One region of the Paenibacillus sp. J31R98 genome, then DNA from elsewhere that is predicted to be linked to it. Evidence: riboswitches for the same ligand, from Rfam matches in the RefSeq annotation. Region 1 holds a riboswitch; each other region holds the start of a gene.
The links. A riboswitch is a leader RNA that binds a small molecule or an ion and turns the genes downstream of it on or off. The one in region 1 is predicted to bind ZMP and ZTP.
Positions count from the first base shown of each region.

Region 1 (3,201 bases):
ACTACAGTATAATCCGCAGAGGAATTTCATACCAGTTGCTTGCATATATGATATTATTAATTTATGAAACATAGTTTCACACAATAAAACAACCGACTTAAGGAGGCACTTCTACTATGACCACGGCAAAAGCATTCTCTTTCGATGGAATCGACCACATTCAGCTGGCTGCACCGCCAGGATGCGAGGAAGCAGCAAGGGATTTTTACGCTGGTATCTTGGGCTGGAGTGAGCTTCCCAAGCCTTCCGAGCTGCAGAAGCGCGGCGGCGTATGGTTTCAATGCGGCGCGCATCAGGTGCATATTGGCGTGCAGCAGGATTTTGTTCCGGCGCTGAAGGCACATTCCGCCTTTCTCGTTCGCGGGCTCGATGCGCTCCGCAATCATATTGCTGCAGCTGGTGTCTCCGTAATCAACGACGACGCACGCAGTGCAGAGTCCATTTATCGTTTCTACCTTAATGACCCTTGGGGCAATCGGTTGGAATTTATGGAATATAGCACGGTGTAACCTTTTCCCGTCCAGGAGCGTCTATCCGATCATACGAACTCATTCCAATGATTAGGAGATGTCCTGAACAATGAAGCTGAATATCCTAACGAAACGGACAGTCGCCGCAGCTATCATCGCTGCATCCACCTTGACCGCCTTTGCCGCCGCACCGCCGAACGCACTGAATAGAGCCTCAGCCGCTGCCCAGCAGCAAGCCAGCAAGCCGATCTTCGTCTACTTCAACAGCACTCAGCTGACTACACCCGATACATCCGCGATTATTAAAGACGGCAATCTGTTGCTCCCGCTCAATCTGCTTGGCGGTATTCCCGGCGCTTCTTTCTCCTATGACACCGCCAGCCAAACGATCCATGCCGCATATGACTCACATAAGGGCAGCCTTCGTCTGGGTGAACAGTCAGGGACGGTGGACGGTAGCAGCATGACTTTTGCCGGCAAAGCCATTCTCCTGAACAAGCGGATCTATGTCCCTGCCCGCTTCGTAGTCGCCGCAATCGGCGGAACGATCGTATGGGATGCCAAATACCGCGTTGCATCCATCTTCGGCGCTCAATATGTAACAGCGTCTGGCAAAGGCGGAGAGTATCGACTCGATGGCACGACAGGCGCGCTCTACTATAAAAGCCAAGGCCAACCGCAGAAGCTAGTCGGCAAGAGCCTCGCGAAGCTGAGCCTCGGCTACATTCCGATGGCGACGATGAGCGTTATCTCGATCAGCAAAGACAGCGAGCTGATTACGATCAGCCATGTGCACGGGGAGCCGTTAATTAACGACGAGGAATATACCTTGTTCGTGAAGAATGGCGCAATCATTCATCAAATGCACGCCCACTATTGGCAGTTCTCGCCTCAGAATATAGCAACGGCAGGCGCACAGGCAGTTATGACGGATGGCCGCACGGTACAGCTCGTGAATAGCGACGCTCAAATTGTCCAAACCTACTCACTCCCTAAGCTTTCAGGGCTGGACGCGATATTCGATATAGAGGCGGTACATAGCGACTTCCTGCTTTTCCGATCGAACGAAGGGCTGCTGTACATCGCCGATCTCCAATCCGGCAAGACATCTGCGCTCTATCAATTGCTGAGGCTCGATCCGAAGCAGCTAGCCCCTTTCTATGACGGCATCACGTTCAAGGAGCAGGACGGAAACAAGCTCTACTTCGAGGTCACGTCTAACGAGGATGGCCACCGGGAAATTGTCTCTTACGGGCTTGGTGGCGGATAGATTCTGTGGTACACTAGCTTCAAAATCATGCGGTATGCGACTGGCGAGAAAACGTGGAATGAACCACGGGGAAGCATACATTCGGCACATCTACCGTTCGCCTGGGTAAAGTATTTGCGTCAAGCGGCGCCTTTGTCTTCCAAGACATGGGCATCCTAGCGCGAATACTTTTTTTATTCCATGGATAAGGGGACTGATTCACATGACAATGGCACGACTGTTGAAGGCAAAAGAAGCGGCGGACCTCATCTACGCCGGCATCCGGGAGCGCATCTCCGCACATCAGAGGGATGGAGTTCAACCGCGTTTGGCAACACTGCTCATTGAAGGCGACCCGGCATCGGCTTATTACGCCAAGTCCAAGCAGCGCATGGCTGAGAAGCTCAGCATCGCCTTCGATCTGCACAGCCTCCCGGCTGACATTACGGCGACGCAGCTGACTAAATTGATCCTCTCGCTGAACACGGACGAGCATATTCACGGCATTATGCTGGAGCTTCCTCTGCCGAAGCATCTGTCAGCGACGGACATCACAGCCCATATTTCGCCGCTCAAAGATATCGACGGCGTCACGCCTGCCAATAAGCTGGCGACGCTAACGGGCGAAGCGGGCCTCTACCCGGCAACGCCTCAAGCCTGCATCGAACTGCTGCGGCACTACGGCTATCCGCTTGAGGGCCGCAACGTCACCTTGATCGGCAGAGGGCAGACGGTCGGACTGCCGCTCTTTCACCTGCTGCAGCGCGAGCAGGCGACGGTCACCGTCTGCCATTCGCGCACGCCGGATATCGCTGCGCATCTGCGGCACGCGGATATTGCCATTGTCGCCGCCGGCAAGCCGGGCATCCTCACTCGCGAGATGGTGCAGCCGAATCCGAATCTCGTCGTCATTGATGCCGGAATCAATGAAACGGCTGATGGCTCCATCATTGGCGATGCAGCTGCAGATGTGAGCGAAGCGGCTGCGGCTGTATCGCCGGTTCCAGGCGGCGTCGGCACGCTCACGACCGCCGTGCTCTTCCGCAATCTGATTGATGCGATTCAGCTTCAGCAGTTGAACGCGAAAGGAGAGTAACCCGATGACTTCGGTATCCTGGGACGATTCTTTGCGCCGCTTTCTGGAGAGAGCGGCAAGCGCCGATCCAACGCCTGGCGGCGGAAGTGCAGCGGCGGTTGCCGCCGCGCTCGGCGCAGCCATGTCAGCGATGGCAGGCCATCTGACGCAGGGCGACAAATTCGCCGAGGCGCAGCACCTCATCGCGCCGGCGCTCGATCAGCTGACGCGGCTGTCTGTCGACTGCGAAGCGCTGCTTACGGCAGATATCCGCGCCTTCGATCACTACATGGAGGCGCTCAAGCTGCCGCGAGCCACCGAGGAAGAGAAGCTCCACCGCAAGTCGGTGCTTCATGACGCGACGATCAACGCCATCGAGGTGCCGCTCCGCTTGATGCGCGTCTGCC
Region 1 covers NZ_JBWDNO010000003.1:259,587-262,787, forward strand. Annotated here, with positions in the region: gene AC0YNX_RS14835 (VOC family protein) at 117-509, shown strand; gene AC0YNX_RS14840 (copper amine oxidase N-terminal domain-containing protein) at 580-1,740, shown strand; ZMP/ZTP riboswitch at 1,767-1,854, shown strand; gene AC0YNX_RS14845 (bifunctional 5,10-methylenetetrahydrofolate dehydrogenase/5,10-methenyltetrahydrofolate cyclohydrolase) at 1,949-2,815, shown strand; gene AC0YNX_RS14850 (cyclodeaminase/cyclohydrolase family protein) at 2,820-3,201, shown strand, end outside.

Region 2 (3,201 bases), on a different contig from region 1:
GAGATGGCGCAGATTCACAAAGAAGATCGTGACGATGATTGCCGCTACCGAGCCCTGTGCTGCAACCATCCCTGCTATAATGAACTGAGCTGATCCCGCATAGATGAGGACACTCATCAGAACAATCTCAATGATGCTAAGTCCCGACGTTTTCTCAACAACCCCAGCAGCAAATCCAATGCTTAAGTATCCCAGCAAGGTAGGAATGCAATCCTTAACACCTTGGATAAACTCCCCCGCAGTTACGGCTCTTTGTCCTTTTATGTTTGTGTTTTCTTGCATTGCTTAATCCTCTCCGTCAATCACACTCGTTCGTTATCGTATATTTTTTGTGTGACATATCATACGTTACTTAACGGAGAATGTCTATGCTAAAGGGGCATTTAAAATGTAGTCAACCAAGCACATTCCTTCTCTACGACCAAACGCGCCAGATGCTCATGCAGAATTTGCGGCAATACATGATGCTCCTGAAGACTCTCATTGGACAACTCCACCCAATAAAATTCCAAGTGACCTTCTTCGGAAGCAGGTAACTCATGTGATTGCAATTGCTCCGAACTCACTTCGAAGAGATGACTGACTTCATGATGTACAATCCCTTGCTCATCCGTCCTCTTCGTCTCCACTACACCTAGAAACCGTCCAATTGTACTGTCAATGCCTAACTCTTCGGCTAGCTCTCTCTCTAATGCGTGTTGAGCGCCTTCTCCTAGCTCGATGCTCCCGCCGGGGAGGAAGGAATGAGCTCCTTTTAAACGAGCGATTAGGATTTGATTGTTATGTACAATGACCGCTCGCGCGATATGCCGGAATTTAATGATTGCGCCTTCCGATGGAATCTCGCCACTCGAGTAGTATCGAACGACCTTCCCCTTCTCAGTCGCATACTCGATCTCTCTTCTCGTGCTCGTTCCAATATAGCCGCCAACGTCGATCACGTATATTTCATCGGAGAGATCAATCTTTCTAAAATGCAGCTCACCTAGCAATTCTGCTTGCTGTCCGGTAAGCTCACAACCCTCACTTTGCTCGAAGAAAGCAAGGCTAATGACAATGTGACCTTGCAGGGTCAGGAATGCGTTCACTTGATTGAACTGTTCCTTGAATTTAGTCGAGCCGCATAGCGTGATTACGCTCATAGAAGTCCCCCAGTTATACCGGCAACCGGTACAGAATCGCTGCTTGTTTTAATTTAATTATAGCAATCTCAACCGACGTTTCGATGTAGCCTATGATCTGGTCGAAAGTGAACACTCGTAGCTTATCAGTGAGAGAATCCGAAGAGTAATTCATATCTTCTAGAACATGTGGAATTAACGCTTCGACATCCGTGGACTTCACCTCTACGAGATCAATGACATCGCGAGGATTCAATAGCAAGCTTCTGAGACGCTCTCTCAAACCGTAATACGCCAACAATTGTCCGTTTAGCAAGCGAAAATCATTGTGATATTGGTTATATAGCTCCTTATCCGCTTCCATACGATTTCGCAGCCAAGATAAATTAAAGCCTTTCAACCAGATGTCATCGGCGACAAGGTGCGTGAAGTAGCCTAGAATATAAGCATTGGCGGCGTGTGCGTGATATTTATATAAGAACCCTTGATAATCGACGCTCCGCGAATAATCATGGACGTCACCTTGAAAGAAATGGGATTCATTCTTGGTAGAAACCGCATCAGGAGCGATGCTTCCAAGTAGAAATAACTCTCGATCTTCTAATGAGAGACTCTCTGCAATCCGATCCGCTATAATCGCATGCATAATTCTTGAGCCCACTGTAACCCCTCCACACTGAATGTCGTAATAATCCATTATTATCCTTTTTGCTGACGGATTGCTAGTCTCAAGTTTCGCTTATTTAATAAATGGAATTTTTAGAAAATTCTATTGAGGAAACCAACTTCTCCGTCTTATAATAAGTATTAAATAACGGGATGCGTAACTGGCGAGAACGTAGATCACTACGGGGGAGCGCATCTGTCCAACTAGCCGTTCGCCTGGGCAAAGCATTTGGTTGATTCTAACCAAGTGCTTTTCTATTTTCTAAGGAGAGTGCCGGGATGTTGACGAGCAAAAATGTAGCCGTAATCGTGTATGACCAAGTGGATGCGCTCGACGTGACAGGACCATTCGACACTTTCGCAGTAGCAAGCAATTGGGGGCAGGATTTCCGCGTTTATACGGTCGCCCTCGAGTCTACAGCACCTATTCGGACGATCAGCGGCTTAACGATCCAACCTGACTTCGCTTCATGGGACTGCCCTGCTCCGGATATTCTGATTGTCCCTGGAGGCTGGGGATCTCGGAAGGAGATGCATAATGAGAAGTTGACGGGCTGGATCTATGAAACCTCGCAACAAGCTTCCTTTACCCTGTCTGTATGTACAGGGGCACTATTGCTCGCCAAAGCTGGACTTCTTGAAGGATTGCGCGCGACTACCAATAGGCGGGCGATGGATTTGTTCATGGAGGCAGCACCAGCAAGCACAACGATAGTTGAGAACGTCCGATATGTGGACAATGGTCGCCTCATTACATCGGCAGGTGTTACGGCGGGCATAGATGCTGCGCTGCACCTTGTCGCTAAGATTCACGGAGAAGAGCGCGCGATCGAAACCGCATCAAGGCTGGAGCATGATTGGCGGCGTGAACCATCGGAAATGCTCGCGATTCGCCGAGCAACGGAAGAGGATGTCGACGGCATTCGTTCCCTATTCGTTGAAGCTTCGCAATGGATTCATCGGACGCATGGATTATGGCAGTGGAGAGCCGAACAATTTACTCTCGAGATGGTCGAAGCTTTTGTCCGGGAGCAGGAGGTGTTTGTTGCCAAGCTGGGGAACGAGCATGTCGGATGCTTCTCCATGCACTGGATTGACGAAGTAATATGGGGTGAGAAATTCCACGAGGATGCGGGCTATGTCCATCGATTATGCGTATCGCGTAAACGCAAGGGAGAAGGCATCGGCCGCGAGCTCATCCGGTATGCGGAAAGTTACATTAGCGCCAAAGGTAAAAGTTGGATCCGACTGGACTGCATGGCCGACAACCCGAGTCTGAATGCGTACTACGTCAATTCCGGTTTTAGCTTTCAGGGGCGTTATGAGCATAGCATCTGGAGTGCCAATCTATATGAGCGGGAAATAAAGAAGACACCGGCGCTTTAGCGCTGGTGTCTTCAGAGTGTAGAAAACC
Region 2 covers NZ_JBWDNO010000002.1:26,034-29,234, forward strand. Annotated here, with positions in the region: gene AC0YNX_RS08400 (AzlC family ABC transporter permease) at 1-282, opposite strand, end outside; gene AC0YNX_RS08405 (NUDIX domain-containing protein) at 384-1,142, opposite strand; gene AC0YNX_RS08410 (zinc dependent phospholipase C family protein) at 1,156-1,782, opposite strand; ZMP/ZTP riboswitch at 1,935-2,016, shown strand; gene AC0YNX_RS08415 (GNAT family N-acetyltransferase) at 2,067-3,173, shown strand.
Region 2: another riboswitch for ZMP and ZTP. It lies ahead of AC0YNX_RS08415 (GNAT family N-acetyltransferase); the one in region 1 lies ahead of AC0YNX_RS14845 (bifunctional 5,10-methylenetetrahydrofolate dehydrogenase/5,10-methenyltetrahydrofolate cyclohydrolase).

Region 3 (3,201 bases), on a different contig from region 1:
CAAGGCCAAGTGCGGCCAAAATCTCGGGATCTTGTTTACGTAGGTTCTCCATGTGTATAAGTCCTCCTCAAAATAATTAATCGCAAGTATTACTTTCGCCAGGCGCAGCCAAGTTGGCCGCTTCCCGGTTATAAACAGCTCGTTCGCCGCCGATCAGCTTCGGACGGGTGTACGCCATCGTCACATGCGCTCCTCCGATGGACCGAATTGACGGGCGCACCGGCACAGCTACACGCTTCAGGTGCATGCCGATGAAGGTGTCGCCGATGTCGATGCCAGCATGTGCCTGCACCGTCTCGGCCAGACAGGCATCTTGCAGCTTGCTGAAGGCGTACGCGGCCATGGATCCGCCGGCTTTGCGCACGGGGATCGCGGATACGAGCTCGAGCCCGTACCGTTCAGCCGCCTCGCGCTCCATAACAAGCGCCCGGTTCAAATGCTCGCAGCATTGAAACACCGGATAGAAGAGCAGCTCGCGCCTCACGGCTTCTACGCCTGCGAAGATCGCTTCAGCGGTCTCCAGCGTCCCGGATGTGCCGATCCGCTGACCAAGCACTTCGCTCGTCGAGCAGCCGATGACGAGCAGCTGCCCTTCCCGCAGCTTCGCTGCAGAAGCTAGTTCACGAATGACGGTTTCCACATCGTTAGAAAGCTGTACCGGATCCATCGTCATCGCTAGCTCCCCTTACGCGTCCGCGAATTTTGCTTCAATCTGCATCACTTTGTTCACGCGGCCCACATGGCGCTCGCCGTTCGAGAACGGTGTTTCGAGCCAAATGCGGATAATCTCCTGCGCGACGCCGGGACCGATGACGCGCTCGCCCATTGCCAGCACGTTCGTATCGTTGTGCTCGCGAGTGGCTTTCGCCGAGAACATATCGTGCACAAGCGCGCAGCGGATGCCCTTCACTTTGTTCGCTGCAATGGACATGCCAATGCCTGTGCCGCAGATTAGAATGCCGCGTTCCGCTTTGCCCGATGCCACAAGGTCAGCAACCGGCAGCGCATAGTCCGGGTAATCCACCGACTGATCGCAATCGCAACCGACGTCCTCGATTTCGTGACCGAGCGATTGAATGAACGGAACGAGTTCATCCTTCAAGCGGTAGCCCGCATGGTCTGCTCCGATGGCAATTCTCATAATTCCATATACCTCCCAAGGTGACCGCTCATGGCGGAAAATGTCGATTCACACTGGCTCTAGTATACCTGATTTCGGGCGACAAGCAAAAACGGAACATACACCAAATTCATGGTGATCATGCGTTTTGTGCGGCGACAAGCAAAAACGGAACTATAGAGCAAAAGCATATTCATTTGACGGCCATTCAGCTGTAAGTGGCAAACTTATCCATCTCTGAATGACAAAAAAAGAGCAAGCATGCATAACGCACACTGCTCTTTGCCCAGGCGACCGGCCGTATATTCCGATGCTCCACCGTGGTTTAACCCACTTTCGTCGCCAGTTACATCGGAAACCGTCTTTAGTTGATTTCATCATAACGGATTATCGTGCGAAAATCAATCCGGCCAAGCCGTCTCCGCTCGCCCAATTATTGCTGCAGCCGATCCAGAAGCCGCTTCAACGCTTCTTCGATCTGAGCTGCGCTTTGCTCATACACGCCCAGCGGTCCGCCGAAAGGATCTTCGATATCGAAGCTTGGCATTTGCCGTTCCAATTCCAGCAGTCTGGCGCGTTTCGCTTCACTTAGCGGATGGCCGAGCGCTTGATTCATATGCCACTCAGACAAGATTCCTTCGAGCTCAGCGATACGCTCAAGCACTTCCGGGTCAGTATTCACGAACTCGAGCAGCGTATACGTCTTGTCCACCGCGCTCGGGAACCGCTGCAGCAGCTGTCGTTTATGGCTTCCTGTCATCGTTAGTATGAGGTCCGACCAAGCAATGGAGCCGGTCTCGAGCGCTTTGGAGGCACTACGATGCTGAATGCCGCGGCGGGACAGCGCTTCTTGCGCGTTCTTCGAGACAGGGAGCCCGTCCATTGTCGAGACGCCTGCAGAGCGAATATCGAGCTGCAAGCCCCGCTCCTGTGCGAGCGCACGAAGCAGTGCCTCAGCCATCGGCGACCGGCAAGTGTTGCCAGTGCAGACAAACAGTATCCGTTTCAACTTTTCGTGCACCCCTTTATAAGAAATTTAGTTGATTGATTCGTAATCATTATTTCGTAATCAGAACAAGAACAGCAAGCCGAAGGTGAATAAAATCACGCCGCCGCACGCTTCTCCATAACCGCCGAGACTAGCGCTGACGCGTCTGCCAAGCAGCAATCCGAGCACGGACATAATGCCCCCGGCAACGCCAAAGAGGAGCACAGTCAGCAGCATATCTGTCTCAAACATCCCGAGCGAGATGCCGACGGAGAACGAGTCGATGCTAACGCTGAGCGCAAACACCAGTATGCCCCATCCGCTGCGATAGTCGATGGATTCCACCGCGTCTCCGCGAAGCGAGCTGTAGATCATATGCCCGCCGAGCAGCAGCAGAAGCGCGCCTGCCGCAGTTGTCGCGACGCCGCCAAGCAGCGTGCTGACATACTCACCTGTGAAGATGCCCATCAAAGGCATAATTATGTGAAAAAGCGCAATAACAGCGCTTAGCTTCATAATGTCCAGCAGCCGAATGCCCTTTAGCCCAATGCCGACACCTAGCGAAAAAGCGTCCATCCCAAGCGCCACTGCAATAATAACAAGCGTCAGCAGCTGCCCGGCGTGCATCGCCTCAATCATGACATCCCCTCCTTGTCCCGCTTCTTCTTTCCAAGCATATGCGGACAAGGGGGGAATGATGACCGCTCGGTGAGCGGCCGCGAAGGCGCTAGATGCCGGTTGGCGGTGACGGCTGCAGCGAGTGGCGCTTGGCGCGCAGTACCGGCTAAGACGAGAAGACGCTTGGCGCGCGGTTTGGTGACGGTACCCAATGCGAAGAGACGACGCTAGACGCTAGGCTCGCAGTACCGGCTAAGACGAGGGGGCGCTAGACGCGCGGCTGGTGGCGGTACCCAATGCGAAGAGACGACGCTAGACGCTAGGCTCGCAGTACCGGCTAAGACGAGAAAGCGCTAGGCGCACCGCTGGCGCTACCTGCTGAGACGCTAGACGCGCACGACGGCATGGCCTGCGGCCTTCGCCAAGCGGTTCATCAGCGCATGGCCGATGCCGTGCTCCGGGCATGTCTCGGCCC
Region 3 covers NZ_JBWDNO010000005.1:141,038-144,238, forward strand. Annotated here, with positions in the region: gene AC0YNX_RS19330 (serine hydroxymethyltransferase) at 1-52, opposite strand, end outside; gene AC0YNX_RS19335 (TIGR01440 family protein) at 77-673, opposite strand; gene rpiB (ribose 5-phosphate isomerase B) at 686-1,141, opposite strand; ZMP/ZTP riboswitch at 1,398-1,480, opposite strand; gene AC0YNX_RS19345 (low molecular weight protein arginine phosphatase) at 1,554-2,129, opposite strand; gene AC0YNX_RS19350 (manganese efflux pump MntP) at 2,190-2,747, opposite strand; gene AC0YNX_RS19355 (hypothetical protein) at 2,817-2,957, shown strand; gene AC0YNX_RS19360 (L-threonylcarbamoyladenylate synthase) at 3,113-3,201, opposite strand, start outside.
Region 3: another riboswitch for ZMP and ZTP. It lies ahead of rpiB (ribose 5-phosphate isomerase B); the one in region 1 lies ahead of AC0YNX_RS14845 (bifunctional 5,10-methylenetetrahydrofolate dehydrogenase/5,10-methenyltetrahydrofolate cyclohydrolase).